3 regions of the Providencia rustigianii genome follow, and region 1 is predicted to be linked to each of the others. Evidence: predicted binding sites of a transcription regulator. Region 1 holds the regulator's gene; each other region holds the start of a gene.
What was found. Region 1 encodes Fur, which represses iron uptake genes when iron is present. Its sites were predicted from a motif close to ATAATAATGAGAACNACTATCAA; they were not measured.

Region 1 (5,974 bases):
AGTGTGGATAGCTAATCATTATCAAAAAAACGTGACTAAAGAACAACTAATGCATGCCATTGGTATGCAAACTATTTCACCGACTGATTTAGAGCTCAGAGAATGTGCTCAAGTCATTGGCTATGAAACTCAACAAGTTTCCCTAACCTACCAGCAATTGGCTCAAATTCCACTGCCGGCACTGATTTTTATCGATCAGCAATGGCATATTTTAACTCAAAACCAGCCATTGACCGTGATGTCAGCGCAAGGAGGTAAAATAGTCCAATGGCAGGATAATAATCAATTAGAATACCCCGTACTGCTTATTAAAGAGCAACTTGAGCCGGAACAAAAAAGAGCTTTTGGAATCGGTTGGTTTATCCCATCAATTATTCGTCAACGCTTTAAACTAAAAAATATTTTCATATTAGCTGCAATTGTACAGTTATTTGCCTTAATCAGTCCTTTATTATTTCAAAATCTTATTGATAAAGTTTTAGTCGGGCGCAGCTTACCAAATCTGCATATACTCGCTCTAGCAATATTGGCTATTGCTATTGCAGAACCCATCTACAGCTTTATTCGAAATAAAATATTTAGTCATACTAGTTCCCAAATTAGTGCAGAACTATCAGGTAAGATTTATCGCCATCTGATGGCATTACCGCTAAATTATTTTACATTAAGACCTACGGGAAAAATTATTGCACGAGTTCGAGAGCTAGCCCATATCCGCCAATTTTTAACAGGCTCAACTCTCATGCTGTTTATCGATTTTATCTTTGTCATTTTATTTATTGCCGTGCTCTTTTCTTATAGCAGCATAATGACATGGCTATTAGTTGGCTCGATGGGTGTCTTTTTTATTCTTTGGATGATTTTAGGCCCCGTCATTCGCCAACAAACCGAGAAATCTTATCAAGCTGATGAAAACGGACTAACTTTTCTAACGGAATCCATTAGCGGTATTGAGACGATTAAAACCACAGCAACTGAGAAATATTTTTATCAACGCTGGCAAAAAATACTCAGTAAACAATTAACCCAAAACTTCAAAGTATCCATACGCAGCGTAATTGCCACTCAGTTGATGACATTGGTCAGTAAAATCACAACGGCTCTGTTACTGTGGATTGGTGTTAAAGAAGTGCTCAACGGTAACATCACGCCAGGTGAACTCGTCGCCTACAATATGCTGAGCGCTCATGTGACTCAGCCTGTATTACGCTTCGCACAAATTTGGCAGGATTTTCAACACACCATTATTTCACTACGCCGAGTTGGCGACATTTTAGATAAACCCATTGAGAACGAGCGAAAAGGTATTGCCAGCTCAGCTACCATCCAAGGCCAAATTGAGTTTCAAAATATTCGCTTTCGTTATCAGCCAGAAACCCCTGAAGTATTAAATAATCTTAGCTTATCAATTAAAGCAGGAGAATTTATTGGGATAACAGGGCCTTCTGGTTCGGGGAAAAGCACCCTAACCAAACTATTACAGCGGTTATACATTCCACAGCATGGGCAAGTTATTGTCGATGGTATGGATTTAGCCGTCGCAGATACCGTCGCACTACGTCGACGAATGAGCGTGGTACTACAGGAAAGTACTTTGTTTGTCGGAACAATTGCAGAGAATATTCGATTAAGCCTACCCCAAGCCAATGATGAGCAAATTATTCGAGCGGCAAAATTAGCTGGAGCTTACGATTTTATTATGTCTTTACCTGACAATTTTAATTACCCTTTATCAGAAAAAGGACTCAATTTATCTGGGGGGCAGCGACAACGGATTGCTTTAGCTCGCGCCCTACTCACTGAACCCGATATATTGATCCTCGATGAAGCGACATCAGCCTTAGATTATGAATCAGAGTCTGCCATCATGGCAAATATGCCAATGATCACTGAAGGGCGAACAGTCATTAGTATTGCACATCGGCTCAATACTATTATGGGGGCTGATAAAATTTATGTCATTCGCGATGGCGAAGTTGCAGAAGCAGATACTCACCAAAACCTGCTAAAACGAAATGGAATTTATGCCAGTTTATGGCGGCAGCAAACCCACTAATCAGATTAAAAAAGCATCACAGTCAATATTCGTGATGCTTTTTTCATAAAAGAGTTCTTTTTTTAATCTATTAAATAGCTTAGCTAAGCATACACCTATAGCACTAGGGATTCAGCTAGGGTATCATTGCGCGCTGAATTACTGGCACACCCCTTCCTTTAGCAATAGTAGATATGGCAAAAGAACAAACTGATCGCACCACACTGGATTTGTTTGCTGAAGAACGCAGGCCTGGGCGACCAAAAACTAGTCCGTTATCGCGGGATGAGCAATTACGAATCAACAAGCGAAATCAACTAAGACGAGATAAAGTCAAAGGATTACGTCGCGTTGAGTTAAAATTAAATGAAGAAGCTGTCGCGGTCTTAAATCAGTTAGCTGAAGAGAAAAACATAAGCCGTAGTGAGTTAATTGAAGAAATTTTAATGGCTCAACTTGAGCAGGTTAGTGAAATAGTTAACCGCTAGCTTCATCTGAATAAATCACACAAATTTGACAGACTTACACCGGGTTTTTCGCCAAAATAAGGCGCAAATTGTACCTATTTTCGTTCTATTTTAGTTTTAGCGATAACAGAAAATTTTTCTGTCCGCTAGAAAAACAAGAGGTTAATCACTTTATGGCAGTTATAGGCATTTTCTTCGGAAGTGACACAGGTAACACAGAAAATATTGCCAAAATGATCCAAGAAAGATTAGGCAAAGACGTAGCAGAAGTCCACGATATTGCTAAATGCACAAAAGAAGATATTGAAGCTTTTGACATTCTACTGCTTGGCATCCCAACTTGGTACTATGGTGAAGCACAATGTGACTGGGATGATTTCTTCCCAACTCTGGAAGAAATTGACTTTAATGGCAAGCTAGTTGCATTGTTTGGTTGTGGAGATCAAGAAGACTACGCTGAATATTTCTGCGATGCGATGGGCACTATCCGTGACATTATCGAACCTCGCGGTGCCGTGATCGTTGGCCATTGGTCAACGGAAGGTTACCATTTTGAGGCTTCTAAAGGAATGGCAGACGACAATCACTTTATTGGTTTAGCCATTGATGAAGACCGTCAACCTGAGTTAACGGAAGAACGTGTAGACGCGTGGGTAAAACAAATCTCTGAAGAAATGTCTCTGGCTGAAATTCTTGGTTAAGAATGACATTAGTTGCCAATTAAAAGCGTGATCCAGCAGATAAGATGTCGATTAGATATCCTATTATGGACACGCTTTTTGAACATCATCAAAATAATGAGACAATGCATGGTTTCTATTTTTATTTTCCATGCCTATAATTGTAAATCAGTTTAGAAGACAACTGGATTTTTGTTAAAAATGTCTCATTATTGTTAAATTTATGATTTAAGATACAGGACAAACCCGCATGACAGATAATAATAAAGCATTGAAAAATGCAGGACTCAAAGTCACTCTTCCGAGATTGAAGATTTTGGAAGTACTTCAGGAGCCTGAGTGCCATCACGTCAGCGCGGAAGATCTCTATAAAAAGCTGATCGATATCGGTGAAGAAATTGGTTTAGCGACGGTATACCGCGTATTAAATCAGTTTGATGATGCAGGCATTGTAACTCGTCATAACTTCGAAGGTGGCAAATCTGTATTCGAATTGACCCAACAACATCACCATGACCATTTAATCTGCTTAGATTGTGGTAAAGTGATTGAGTTTACAGATGAGTCGATTGAGTCACGCCAAAGAGACATTGCAACACGTCACGGAATCAAACTGTCTAATCACAGTTTATATCTATACGGTCACTGCGCTGAAGGTGACTGCCGTGATAATGCGGATGCTCACGAAGAAAAATAATCACTTCGTGATTAATAATTTCTAATAAAGCTGCTCATTACTGCAATAAGCACTTTAATATTAAAATACCCATCTAATGTTTATTAATGGGTATTTTTACTTATATCTGCCAGTAAACTTCTCCTTTCCATTCTAAATTTGTGTATCTACGGCTATTTATAAAAAATAAACAACTTAATTTCCTCAGATAAAACTGAAATTATCTTCTATTCTTTAAATTGTTCTGTACTATTTTAATTTAAACTTATTATCAAATTAATGTGTAAGAGATTATGGAATGAAAAAAACATATCTATTTCTTAATACTGGTTTTTTCTTCTGGCTTCTTACTTTGATAGCGTGGTTTTTTAGATATTCAACGGTTGCCATCATTGCGTTCATATCTTCAATCATCTGTTTAGCTTTATATTTCAATCATAAAAAGGTTAGCCACATGTTCAACAAAAAGCAAAGTAAGTCAGAACCCACCCCTACTATCAATAGAGAAGAAATCACATCCCAAGTAATAGAGGAAAAATCATTAGCATCAACGCCAGTGATTAGTGAAGACAAAACCAATACCGTTATTGCTCGCGATGTTATTTTTGAAGGAAATATTACCTCCAATGAACAAGTCCATATTTATGGAAAAGTAATAGGCAATATCGTAGGTAAAAATAACACAGTTAAAATTATGCAAAACGGCCATGTTACCGGCAATATAACTAGTAGTGAATTATTAGTTAACGGCAAAGTTGAAGGTGAGTGCCTGTCCGAAACCATTAATATAGATACTAATGGTGAAATATACGGAACCATCCGTTATTCGAGTCTATCGATTAAAAAAGGGGGAGTATTCTCCGGTCATGCAGAAGTAAAATCAGCCACCAAAACTAACGATAATATCACCGTATTTAAAGAAAAATTAAAATTGGATGAACACCTTCAAAACCTAACGCCAGATGTTGGTTCACTCTAATTTCGATAAAATATGCTTACTTAATAGAAACGCATTCATATTGATGAAGTAAAGGCGACATCAATGTCGCCTTTACTTTAAGACAAATTAGTATTGCTCAAACATTTCCTGGATTTTTTTCGGATCTTTAGTTTGAGTTAAGGCTAACTGAAGTAAAACTCGTGCTTTTTGTGGACTTAATCTTTCTGATGCGACAAAACCATATAAATTATCATCAACTTCTGCATTACGCGTTGTATAGCCAGTTGGTACTCGGCTTGAGCGCACCACAACAATATCGTCTTTAGCAGCATTGGCTAAAGAATCGAAAATAGTTTTATACATATTTCCGTTACCTACACCAGCACTCACGATCCCCTGCACACCTTCTTCACGTAATGCTTTAACTGGAGCAGCTGAAGCATTGGCATAATTATAAACAATACCGACCGCAGGCAATTTCTCTAACTTACTCACATCAAAAGCGGCTTTATCACTACGAGGTTGAGCCGCTTGATAGTAGGTCACTTTTCCATCATGAATAAACCCTTCCGCACCACCATTGACGGCATCGAACGCTTGAACTTCCGTGGTGCTCATTTTCATGACATTGCGACCTTGGATCACTTTGTCATTCATTGCCATCAATACGCCACGATCTCCAGCTGACTTGTCTGATGCTAAAATAACCGCGTTATACAGGTTAAGAGGGCCATCAGCCCCTAATGCAGTAGAAGGTCGCATTGCCCCCACCATCACAATCGGTTTTTTACAGGATGTAGTTAAGTCAAGGAAAAATGCAGTTTCTTCCATGGTATCAGTACCATGAGTGATCACAAATCCATCAGTTTTATTACAATCTTGGTTAATTTTTTTAGCTAAGGTCAACCAAACTTGGTCATTCATGTCTTGAGAGCCAATATTAACTAACTGCTCACCACTCAGATTTGCAATTTTTTTGGTCTCAGGAACTGCGTTTAACAACGAATCAATCCCAACTTTACCCGCTTGGTAGCTTGACCCCGTCGCCGATTCGCCACCACCAGCAATTGTTCCTCCCGTTGCCAATACAGTGATATTAGGCTGTGCAAATGCAGATACGGCAAACAGTGAAACCAGTGTCGCTAGTAGAGCTTTATTTCTGTTTTTCATCCTATT
Region 2 (5,974 bases), 1.2 Mb from region 1:
ACCCAAGTGGTTGCTAACATTCCGCCAAACAAAACATAAAGCACCATTAAGATACCGACAATCACCACCGCAACGTGGTAATTCAATCCGAAGAGTAATTCGATCAGTTTACCGGCACCAACCATTTGAGCAATGAGGTACAGTGCCACAACAACCAGTGAGCCGACTGCCGATAATATCCGGATTGGTCGTTGTTTCAATCGATACGAAGCCACATCCGCAAAAGTATAGCGTCCAAGATTTCGTAAGCGCTCTGCAATTAAGAAGAGAATAATCGGCCAGCCAATTAAGAACCCGATGGAGTAGATTAATCCATCGTACCCAGAGGTATAAACTAGCGCGGAGATCCCTAAAAATGATGCTGCTGACATAAAGTCCCCAGCAATCGCCATGCCATTTTGGAACCCGGTAATTTTACCTCCCGCAGTATAGTAATCAGAGCGAGAGCGTGTTCTTTTTGATGCCCAATAAGTGATATATAACGTAAAGCCAACAAACAGCAAGAACATGATGATGGCTTGGATATTGACGGGTTGGCGCTCGACATCGCCAGTTAGTGCCTCAGAAAAAGCCATCGATGAGGTAAAAAACAGAATAAGCGAGAGTAAGACTTTCATTTTTCTACCTCTTGTAAAATTTCCGCGGTTAAACGGTCATATTCCCCGTTTGCACGGATAACATATAAACCCGTTAGGATAAATGAAATAACGATGAGCCCAACCCCAACAGGGATACCTCTTGTGATATAGGAGCCTTCAGAAATGGGGGTTCCTAGCCAGCTAGGATCAAACGCGATAAGAAAAATAAAACCAACATACAGAACTAATGTTATTGCAGATAATAACCATGAAAAGCGACTACGTTTTCTCACCAGTTCTTGGAAGCGAGGGTTATCCTCTACCTTTTCGTAAGCAGTAGCATTCATCAGAGTTCTCCTCTGTTATTGTATAATTGGTATACTCTTTTTCCTCAAAGGGCAGATTTTAGGGCTACGTTTGGCTACCCACAGAATTAACTGGGTATTTTGGCGAACTCTATTTCTACTTATTGAATGATACTGAGTATTTATTAAAGGTCGCCTGTAGGCGACCTGTAGGGTTATGGCATACTCATTGACTGTTTTTCTTCTAGCAGTTTTTCGACAACACCTGGATCGGCCAGTGTGGAGGTATCTCCAAAGTTACTGGTGTCCCCTGATGCAATTTTTCGAAGGATGCGGCGCATTATTTTGCCGGAACGTGTTTTTGGTAAAGAATCTGTCCAATGTAAAACATCTGGGGTTGCAATTGGGCCAATTTCTTTACGAACCCAATTACGAACTTCGGTATACAGTTCTGGTGATGGCTCTTCACCGGATATCAACGTGACATAGGCATAAATTGCCTGACCTTTGATACTGTGAGGAATACCGACGACAGCGGCTTCTGCAACTTTTGGATGTGAAACGAGTGCTGACTCAATTTCTGCGGTACCTAAACGGTGGCCAGAAATATTCAGAACATCATCCACACGTCCGGTGATCCAGTAGTAACCGTCCTCATCACGGCGAGCACCATCACCACTAAAGTACATACCTTTAAAGGTAGAAAAATAGGTTTGTTCAAAGCGCTCATGGTCACCAAATAGTGTACGAGCTTGACCTGGCCATGAATCCACAATCACCAAGTTACCTTCTGTTGCGCCATCAAGAGGTTCGCCGAGGTTATCGACTAGTGCAGGACGAACACCAAAGAAAGGCAAGGTTGCAGACCCCGGTTTTAAGACAGTAGCTCCCGGCAGCGGGGTGATCATGAAGCCACCAGTTTCTGTTTGCCACCACGTATCAACCACAGGGCAGCGGCTATTTCCCATTTTCTTATAGAACCATTCCCATGCTTCTGGGTTGATAGGTTCACCAACGGATCCCAAAATACGCAGAGAATCTCGGCGAGTACCTTCAATGGCTTTATCACCTTCAGCCATTAATGCACGGATAGCTGTTGGGGCGGTATACAGGATATTGACTTGGTGTTTATCTACCACTTGAGCCATACGATTAACGGCAGGATAGTTTGGCACACCTTCAAACATCAGCGTTTTAGCACCATTGGACAGCGGCCCATACAGTAAATAACTGTGACCTGTTACCCAGCCAACATCTGCTGTACACCAATAGACCTCATTATCATGATAATCAAAGGTATATTTAAAGGTGAGGGTAGCATATACCAAGTAACCACCTGTGGTGTGGAGAACCCCTTTCGGTTTTCCTGTTGAGCCGGAGGTATACAGAATAAATAAAGGGTCTTCCGCATTAATTTCTTCAGGAGGGCAGTCTGCACTCATACCTTCGGTGAGCTCATGCCACCAAAGATCTCGGCCTTCTACCCAGCTTGGTGCATTACCCGTACGGCGGTAAACAATCACGTTAGAAACCGTCGTGACTTGCGGATTCATCAAGGCATCATCGACATTCTTTTTCAGCGGAATAGCGCGCCCTGCACGTAACCCCTCATCTGAAGTTATGATCAACTTAGCTTTACAGTCGATAACTCGACCAGAAACCGCTTCTGGAGAGAAGCCTGCAAAAATAACAGTGTGGATAGCTCCGATACGTGCGCAGGCTAACATTGCGACAGCAGCTTCCACCACCATTGGCATATAGATAGCAACAACGTCTCCTTTACGGATACCTTGTTTTTTCAGCACATTAGCAAACTGACACACATCGTGGTGCAGTTCACGGTAAGTGACATTTTTTGATGCAGAAGGGTCATCACCCTCCCAGATAATGGCAGTTTGGTCGCCTCGAGTAGCAAGGTGACGGTCTAAGCAATTGGCACTGAGGTTGAGGGTGCCATCTTCAAACCACTGGATATTGATATGCCCAGGATCGAAAGAGGTATTTTTAACGCGAGTGTAAGGTTTAATCCAATCAACGATTTTTCCTTTTTCGCCCCAGAATCCTTCGGGGTCTTGAATAGAGCGTCGGTACTCATCGTTATACTGTTGTTCGTTAATCAGGGCATTTTTTGCAATATCAGCAGGAACGGAATGTTTAGTTATTTGAGTCATATTATTATCTCCTTGCAGATGTTAATAATATGTCAAAAAACAGTTAACTGAAGTATCGATGCTTATTTTGTTTTTCTTTTGAGCGGAAGATCACGTATTAATAGTCATGGGATTTGCAGTATGATCATTTGATGCTAAATGCTTGTTTGGAATTAAACTCTACAAATATAACCATTATTGAAATTAAAGAAAAATAAAGGGTAATAATAATGGCATTAGTTACTGAATAAGCTAGTGATGACAGAGAATGAGAATAACCACATAATTTACATGGGTTTGATAATGATTTTCATTAACAACAAAATAACTATAATGGAGTGGTGTTTACAAAACGCAGTTACTGAAGTCCGATTCAGTCTGTGAGGTAGAAAGATAAGTCACTGGAGACTAACAATATGAGTTATACATTACCTGCTTTACCTTATGCTTATGATGCGCTGGAACCTCATTTTGATAAACAAACCATGGAAATCCATCATACTAAGCACCATCAAACCTACGTTAATAATACCAATACTGCACTCGAAAAATTACCTGAATTAGCAGGTTTGGATATTGATGTTTTAATTCAAAAATTAGATCAAATCCCTGCGGACCAACGTACTTTTGTTCGTAATAATGCGGGCGGTCACTCAAACCACAGCCTGTTCTGGAAAGGTCTAAAATTAAATACTGAGTTAAAAGGCGAATTGAAATCAGCGATTGAGCGTGATTTCGGTAGCGTTGATGCGTTTAAAGACCTATTTGAAAAAGCCGCTGCGACACGCTTCGGTTCCGGTTGGGCATGGTTAGTCTTAAAAGATGATGGCAAGCTGGCGGTTGTTTCTACGGCAAACCAAGATAACCCATTAATGGGTGAAGCTATTTCTGGCACATCGGGTTATCCAATCATTGGTTTAGATGTTTGGGAACACGCTTATTACCTGAAATTCCAAAACCGTCGTCCTGACTATATCAAAGCATTCTGGTCGGTTGTGAACTGGGATGAAGCAGCAAAACGCTTTGCAGACAAAACAAAATAAATTTTCTGTTTGTAACTGATTTACCTGTCAACGCGGTTCCGATGAGCCGCGTTTTTTATTTCGTCTGGTTGGACGATTATTGTTATCTGTATGCGCATTCTTTAGAATGAAAATTATTTCATACAGTTTCATAGAGAGCCTACCATGCAAATTTATCCTCAAGTTTTTATTGGATCAGTTCAAGAAACACAGCATTGTGGTGTTAGCGCCATTCATAAACGAGGCGTAGACGATGTGTTGATGTTAGGGTCTTTAGGAATTGAAGGGGATGAGCAAGCAGAAAAACGCTATCATGGTGGGCCCGATAGGGCGCTATGCCATTATCCTCAAGAACATTATGTGTTTTGGCTTCATCGCTATCCTGAGCTCGAAGACTTATTTGCTCCTTGTGCATTTGGTGAAAATTTATCAACTCTAGGTATGACCGAAGAAAGTGTATTTATCGGGGATATTTATAGCTGGGGTGATGCACGAATTCAAGTGACTCAACCTCGTTCTCCTTGCTACAAACTCAATGGATTAACTGGGATCGATAATTTTGCCCAAGTGATGCAGGATGAAGGGCGTTGTGGCTGGTTATATCGGGTGATTAAAGGGGGAAAAGTTGGCAGCAACATGCCAATGAAATTACTCAGCCGTAATAGCGATGTCTCTGTTCAGGAGGCAGTGATGATTGCATTTCACGCACCCTATGATGAAGAATTGTATCAACGCCTTCTCTCTGCTGCTGGGCTATCAGCCAGTTGGAGCCTCACCATGCAAAATCGGCTAGACAATCATAAGATTGAGGAATTTCATCATCGTTTATTTGGCAAGGGTCGCTAATCCACTATGCAATATGACCTGAACGATCTCTATTATTATGTGAAAGTTGTCGAATATGGCGGTTTTTCTCAAGCAGGATTAGCGCTAGGTATTCCAAAATCTAAGCTTAGCCGACGAATTGCAGATTTAGAACAGAAACTGAATGTTTCTTTAATTTACCGTTCGACTCGGCAATTTCATGTTACGGAGATCGGACAGGTTTTTTATCAGCAATGTAAAAATGTGGTGGATGAAGCGAATATCGCCCATGAGCTGATTTGCTCCGTTCAAACTCACCCTAAAGGCACCATAAAGCTGTCTTGCCCTGTGGCGTTATTGCAAGTGTACCTGCAAGATTTATTGATTGATTTTATGGTGAAATACCCTGACATCGATGTCCAGATCTTGGCCGTAAATCGTCCGGTTGATGTGATCAGTGAAGGGCTCGATCTGGCATTAAGGGTACGGTCTCTTCCCCTTGATGATTCTGGCCTGATGATGAAAGTATTGGGATATTCCCGCCGAGTACTTGTTGCTAGCCCATCATTATTTATTGAGAAAGGTGAGCCGACGGAGCCTGAGCAGTTGGTCAATTACCCAATGTTAGGGAATACAGAGTATTCCCAGCGTTATACTCTCACGCTTAAAAATAGTGATGACCTAAGTTTTACTCAGCATTTTACGCCTAAATTAGCAACGACCGATGTTTTGACCCTTTACCATGCAGCATTGAAAGGTGTTGGAATTGCCAGATTACCTCTTGGCGTTGTAGAAAAAGAGTTGCAAACAGGAGCGCTGGTGGAGGTGCTACCAGAATGGAAATTTCCAGAGGATATCATTCACGCGGTATACCCATCCCGTAAAGGATTACTGCCTTCAGTACAGCTATTACTCAGTTATTTAGCCGAAAATATTTCGCCAGCGGTGAAATAAAAAACGCCCTAATCGAGAGCAATTAGGGCGTCAAGTTACACCAAACTAATTTGTATTGGGAATTCGGCCAAATTTCCCACTATTAAAGTCATTGATTGCTTCATTGATCTCTTGAGTGGTGTTCATCACAAACGGACCATAACCCACGACTGGCTCATCAA
Region 3 (5,974 bases), 530 kb from region 1:
AAACATAAGTCACGATCAAGCCACCTTGAGGTCCGAAGGTTTCCAGAAGGTTGACCTTATCAAAATCTGTCGCTAACCATGGGCCTAAATCATCCCAATAATACGCAAGGATAGTGGCACCAATGATATTACCGAAACCGACCCACCAGTAATGAACTTGGCCTTCTACTGCACGATACATCCAGCCCGTTTCACAGCCACCAGCGAGTACAATTCCGAAACCAAACAGTAAACCACCAATGATGGCGTTAGGACCTGCCCATAGGATTTTTGGTGTAGCGCCCAATTGTACATAACTGAAAATCCCAATCGCACTGACTGCCATACCGATAATAATCGCTTTCGCCATATGAGTGCGCCCGGTGATCCACAGGTCACGGAATGCCGAAGTAAAACAGATTTGTGCTCGTTCAATCAATAAGCCAAAACCGATGCCGCAAAGGATAGCAAACCCCATCACTGGAGAGTCTAGCAATGTATAGAAGCCCCATGCCATCGCGGCAGCAAAAATAGCCATTCCTAGTTTGAAGCGCTTTTTCGCTGTATTTGGATTTTGTGTCAACGGGGATGCAGTAGAGACTTTTTTCAATTTTACAGGAATACGAAACATTGGCATCAGGGTGAATTTAGCACCGAAGTATGAACCAACTGCCGTTGCCACTGCAAAAAACCATGCATGCAGAGAAAACTGAGGGATCCCAGTAAAGAATGCCGCTAAATTACATCCCATTGCTAAACGTGCACCAAAGCCAGCAATAATTCCGCCAAGAATGGCTTGGAAAATACGGATTCGATGTTGTGGCATTCTAACTTTGACATTATTTGCCCATAACGCAGCCGCGAAGCAACCCGCAAACATACCCAGAATCATTACACCATCAATTCTGTCGAGTGGACTTCCTTCAAAACCGATAATTTTGAAGTATCCCCATTCTTCAGGATGAGCACCAAATAATTGCATGATGTGCCCACCCCAGCGAGTAAACTCCCCTGTTACAGCCCAAAATGTCCCTGTTAACCCAAAATAATAAGTCGATAAAATCCCTGCTGCGATCACGGCAGGTAACGGTTTCCAAAAACCGATGAGATAGTGAGATTTAAACTCAGACCAAGTCATTGTTACTTCCAGATTTATTCAAGCCAGCACCTGGCAAAGAATTTCGCCGTTGTATGATGTGTTTTTAAAATGCCCCACAGCGAAGAGGGGCATATCATACTCTGTTCATTTTTATCGTGAAATAATAAACGTTAAATATTTTAAGAAATATTGATTTAAGCCTAGATTTTAGGCTCTTTTATCACATCAGATTTTCCTTATTTCAAATCTGATGACATCAAAATATTTTCAGTTAAGAGTATGCTGAAAACAAACAAAAAAAAGCGCTATCTATATGATAGCGCTTAGCGTTTTAGTCTTATATTATTTATAGAGGAGTATAATTTTAAATTATTTTTTATTACAGCTTTGCTATGTGTAGTCTAAAGTCAGCCCATTTGACTTCAGTAATAACATTTAAACACTCTAACAATTACACTACAGATCTAAATTCAAATTTAAGTGGTTATATTTATTTTTAATATAAAGTCTAATTAAAAATTCATTTTGACTTTATGTATTCCCTAGCATTAGTAAATTTAAAAACAAGTAATTTGGAATTTAAAAAGTATGTAAAAGTATTTCTAAATGTTATTGATTGCATTATAGCGTCATAGAAATGTTGCGCAAGTGTTTTTTTATTTTATTTAAGTCCCCCTGGGAAATTAGGGTAAAAACTAGTTATAACAGTAAGTTAATCAACTTACCTCATTATAAAGGCAACTCTTTCAATATTTATTATTTTATATTTTATTTATGCTTGAATATGATTCAATCAATAATATTTATATTAGAATACATTACAAATGAATTACCGGATTTTTTTATTTTTTCAATTAAATTAAAAGATATTAATATTTTTTATACTTATGGGAATTTATTATCATCGCGTAAAACAGGACTTATTTTAGCTTAAAATATTATTTTTTGCTTATTTTCGCATTAATCAATGACATCCGAGGAATATTCATCGTTTAACTACAAATGCATACTCTCGTTAAGAGTATGCATTTATGGTGTATCAGGCCACATCAATCCCATACAATATGAATGGTTTATTTTAGATTAACTTTACTCGCTATACGTATCTACAAGCGAAGTAAATCATCAGAATTAAATATTACAATAGCATCAATAATCTGAGAAATTTACCCCTTAAAAATTAAACCATTTAGATGTGAAACTATAAAATAAAATATTATTTTGGAGGGAATCTCATTAAATTTAGAATGAATTTCAATCAAAAAAATGCGCCTTACTTCAAAATACTTACTCCATAGCAAGCGAGTAAACATCAAAAGTAAAGCGCACCTAGAGGAATGACGACTACTTAGCTGTAGTTGCTTCCATTCCGACTAAACCAATTTTTAGATAGCCAGATTGACGTAATGCATTCATTACGTCCATCATCGTTTCATAATCGACCGTCTTATCTGCTTGGAAAAAGATTGTCGTTTCTTTGTTGGTGTTCGTTGCTTGGTCTAATGTTATTCCAAGCTGGTCTTTACTGACCGCTTGCTCACCAATAAAGAGCTGGCTATCTGATTTCACCGTCAGAAATACAGGTTTTTCTGGGCGCGGCTGAGGCTTAGCGGTTGAAGCAGGTAAATCCACTTTAATATCAACCGTAGCCAGTGGCGCCGCAACCATAAAGATAATTAGCAAGACCAACATAACATCGATAAAAGGTGTTACGTTGATTTCATGCATTTCACCGCTATCATCTTGTTCGTCACCTAAACGCATTGCCATAATCGTTACCTTGCTTTGCTGTTTGCCAGATCGAGATCACGCCCCAGTAGTAGTGCCGCTTGAGCCGCAACATCACCAACTTGACCACGATAGTTATTGATCATACGAGCAAAAATATTATAGATAACCACCGCAGGGATTGCAGCGATCAAACCAATTGCCGTCGCGAGAAGGGCTTCTGCGATCCCCGGAGCAACCACGGCCAAGTTTGTGGTTTGCGAATGTGCGATACCGATAAAGCTGTTCATAATCCCCCATACGGTTCCAAATAAACCGACAAAGGGAGAAATTGCCCCGATGGTTGCAAGGTAGCCATTACCGCGCCCCATATAACGGCTGATTGCCGCAACCGCTCTTTCTAAGCGGAAGCCGGTACGATCTTTAATACCAGAAAGATCGTTACTGTTAGCGGAAAGCATTTTTTCAGTGGTTGCTTCAGCTAATAACATACGAGTGATACTGCCTGATTTAAACCCTTCAGCAATACTCACGGCTTCATCAAGAGATTTAGCTTCTGCAATCGCCTTCGCTTCATATTTTAAACGACGACGAGCAATTAAAATTTCAGTTCCTTTGGATAGGAATAGAGCCCATGTAATCACCGATGCGAGTAACAAGCCGATCATCACCGTTTTAACCACAACATCCGCGTTTTGATACATACCCCAAACAGATAAATCTTGGTCAAAACCTCCACCATGAGCATCCGTCGTAATATCGACGTTTTCAGTCACTACTGTATTGTTGACTGTTAATTCTTGGTTGGATGTTGCAGGCGCTGATGTCGCCTCTATATTTGAAGGTGTATTAGCGGGTGTTGATGGTGTTGCTGAATTTTGAGTTGTTGCAGTTGTAGCGGGTGTGCTTGGGCTGACAGCTGGAGTTGTTTCAGCAACCGCTGTACCCATTAAGCCGATCGCCAATAGAATAGAAGCTGTTAATTTACGCATCAGTTGGCCTTTACTCTCTATATTTGTGTTGTATAAAAAAATTTATATCGATGATTGTGCCATTCATCGACTAACCATTAAAAGCGAAATTTGACTCACGCCATCCATCTCTTTCGTCAAGATGTGCAGATAATATCAAACACGGCACGAATTGATAGTAATTATCATTAGTATTCGCAATTTTTTGCAATTTCTTTGTTGTAAGCTAAATAAGCCCTTTTTTCTGTTAAGGTCATCGATGTCTTTATTATGAAGAATATTCAGGTAGTCACTTTTACACTTGCTCTTATTCGCTGAAATCATTTAACTTCAGATGATAACCTAGCTACTCCCGTGAGTATTTATTAGCAAATAAGGTTATCGGCAAAGGCAAATAAGGAAGATATCATGGCAAAAATTAGACCTGAAACGCAGTTGGTACACCTAGGAAGAAACCCTAAATATACCCAAAAAGGGGTGAATCCCATTATCCAACGCACCTCTTCCGTGATATTTGACTCCGTCGAAGATAAGAAACACGCAATCCGTCATCGTGCAAATGGTGTACTTATGTATGGTCGCCGAGGAACTCAAACCCATTTTGCCTTTCAAGAAGCGATGACTGAGCTAGAGTGTGGCGCAGGCTGCGTTCTCTATCCCTCTGGCGCCGCTGCCATCACTAATGCCATTATGTCGTTTATCTCTTCCGGAGAACATATTTTGGTGACAGGCTCTGCCTATGATCCAACCCAAAATTTTTGCGATAAGATCCTCACTAATCTCAATGTTGAGACAAGTTATTTTGATCCACTGATTGGTGAGCAAATTGCCGACCTAATTCGCCCCAATACGCGCATTGTGTTTTTAGAATCCCCAGGCTCTATCACGATGGAAGTTCATGATCTTCCCGCTATCGTCAAAGCTGTTCGCCACAAATCCCCGGATATTATTATCATGATTGACAATACTTGGGCGGCAGGTGTACTCCTAAAACCCCTACTGTTTGATGCCGATATATCCATTCAGTCCGCAACTAAATATATTAATGGGCACTCTGACGGAATGCTTGGCGTTGCTGTTGCCAATCAGCGCTGTATTGAAACTTTGCGAGAAAACTCCTATCTACTTGGGCAAACCGCAGATCCAGATACTGTTTATATGGCGGGCAGAGGTCTACACACCTTAGCCACTCGCTTAAAACAACACGAAACCAGTAGCTTAGCTATCGCAAATTGGTTAGCTGAGCACCCCGCGGTTGAACAAGTCTTTCATCCTGCACTTCCAAGCAACCCGGGGCATCAATATTTTAAACGTGACTTTACTGGAGCCAACGGGCTGTTTTCATTCCAATTAAAAAACCGGTTATCCCCCGAGCAATTTAGTCAATTTCTCGACCATTTTACTCACTTTAAAATGGGCTATTCATGGGGGGGATTTGAGTCGCTCATTTTAGGCTATCAAACCGAAGATTTAATCAGCATGCGCCAATATGATTATCAACCAAAACTTGGGTCGTTTTTCCGTGTGCATATTGGGTTGGAACATCCTCAAGATTTAATGGATGATTTGCAACGCGCGTTTGAGCGTCTTTAGGTTGTCATTTTCGCGATATATGACTGGGCAGTTAGCCTCTGCCTTTTCAATAAATCCCTGAACAAATCAAACTAGCCTAACTTTTTTCCTGTAAGATAGAGGGCATAATTCGCTTTATGCAAACACAGGAACGATTATGGAAGTCATACGCGAAATCGTACTGGCACTTTGGCAACACGATTTTATGAAGCTTTCCAACCCAGAAGTACTTTGGGTGATATACACCGTGCTTTTTGTGGTGATTGTCTTAGAAAATGGAGTGCTTCCCGCTGCTTTTTTACCCGGTGATACCCTTTTATTACTTTCTGGCGCTCTGATCGCTAAAGGTGTTCTTCATTTTATTCCCACTATATTGTTGCTCGCGACTGCGGCCAGTTTAGGATGCTGGATTGGTTTTATCCAAGGGCGCTGGCTCAGCGAAACCAAAATGGTGAAACGGTGGTTAGCGCAACTCCCCGATGAATACCACAAAAAAGCCAACGATATGTTTAATCGACAAGGTTTATACGCACTATTAATCGGGCGTTTTTTAGCTTTCGTTCGAACACTATTGCCTTTGCTTGCTGGTCTTTCTGATTTAAGCCATCGCCGTTTTCAACTATTT

Region 2: a site for Fur is predicted at 3,331-3,353, ahead of sodA (superoxide dismutase [Mn]). Genes of this name have one in related genera too.
Region 3: a site for Fur is predicted at 3,950-3,972, ahead of exbB (tonB-system energizer ExbB). Genes of this name have one in related genera too.

The regions. Positions count from the first base shown of each region.
Region 1 covers NZ_LR134396.1:1,312,439-1,318,412, reverse strand. Annotated here, with positions in the region: gene EL244_RS17890 (type I secretion system permease/ATPase) at 1-2,056, shown strand, start outside; gene ybfE (LexA regulated protein) at 2,230-2,523, shown strand; gene fldA (flavodoxin FldA) at 2,676-3,203, shown strand; gene fur (ferric iron uptake transcriptional regulator) at 3,433-3,879, shown strand; gene EL244_RS05920 (bactofilin family protein) at 4,157-4,837, shown strand; gene ansB (L-asparaginase 2) at 4,925-5,968, opposite strand.
Region 2 covers NZ_LR134396.1:74,422-80,395, forward strand. Annotated here, with positions in the region: gene actP (cation/acetate symporter ActP) at 1-617, opposite strand, end outside; gene EL244_RS00350 (DUF485 domain-containing protein) at 614-925, opposite strand; gene acs (acetate--CoA ligase) at 1,099-3,054, opposite strand; gene sodA (superoxide dismutase [Mn]) at 3,450-4,076, shown strand; gene yiiM (6-hydroxyaminopurine reductase) at 4,221-4,901, shown strand; gene EL244_RS00370 (LysR substrate-binding domain-containing protein) at 4,908-5,813, shown strand; gene EL244_RS00375 (pirin family protein) at 5,859-5,974, opposite strand, start outside.
Region 3 covers NZ_LR134396.1:783,470-789,443, reverse strand. Annotated here, with positions in the region: gene yedE (selenium metabolism membrane protein YedE/FdhT) at 1-1,117, opposite strand, end outside; gene exbD (TonB system transport protein ExbD) at 2,423-2,848, opposite strand; gene exbB (tonB-system energizer ExbB) at 2,854-3,798, opposite strand; gene metC (cystathionine beta-lyase) at 4,186-5,370, shown strand; gene EL244_RS03515 (DedA family protein) at 5,507-5,974, shown strand, end outside.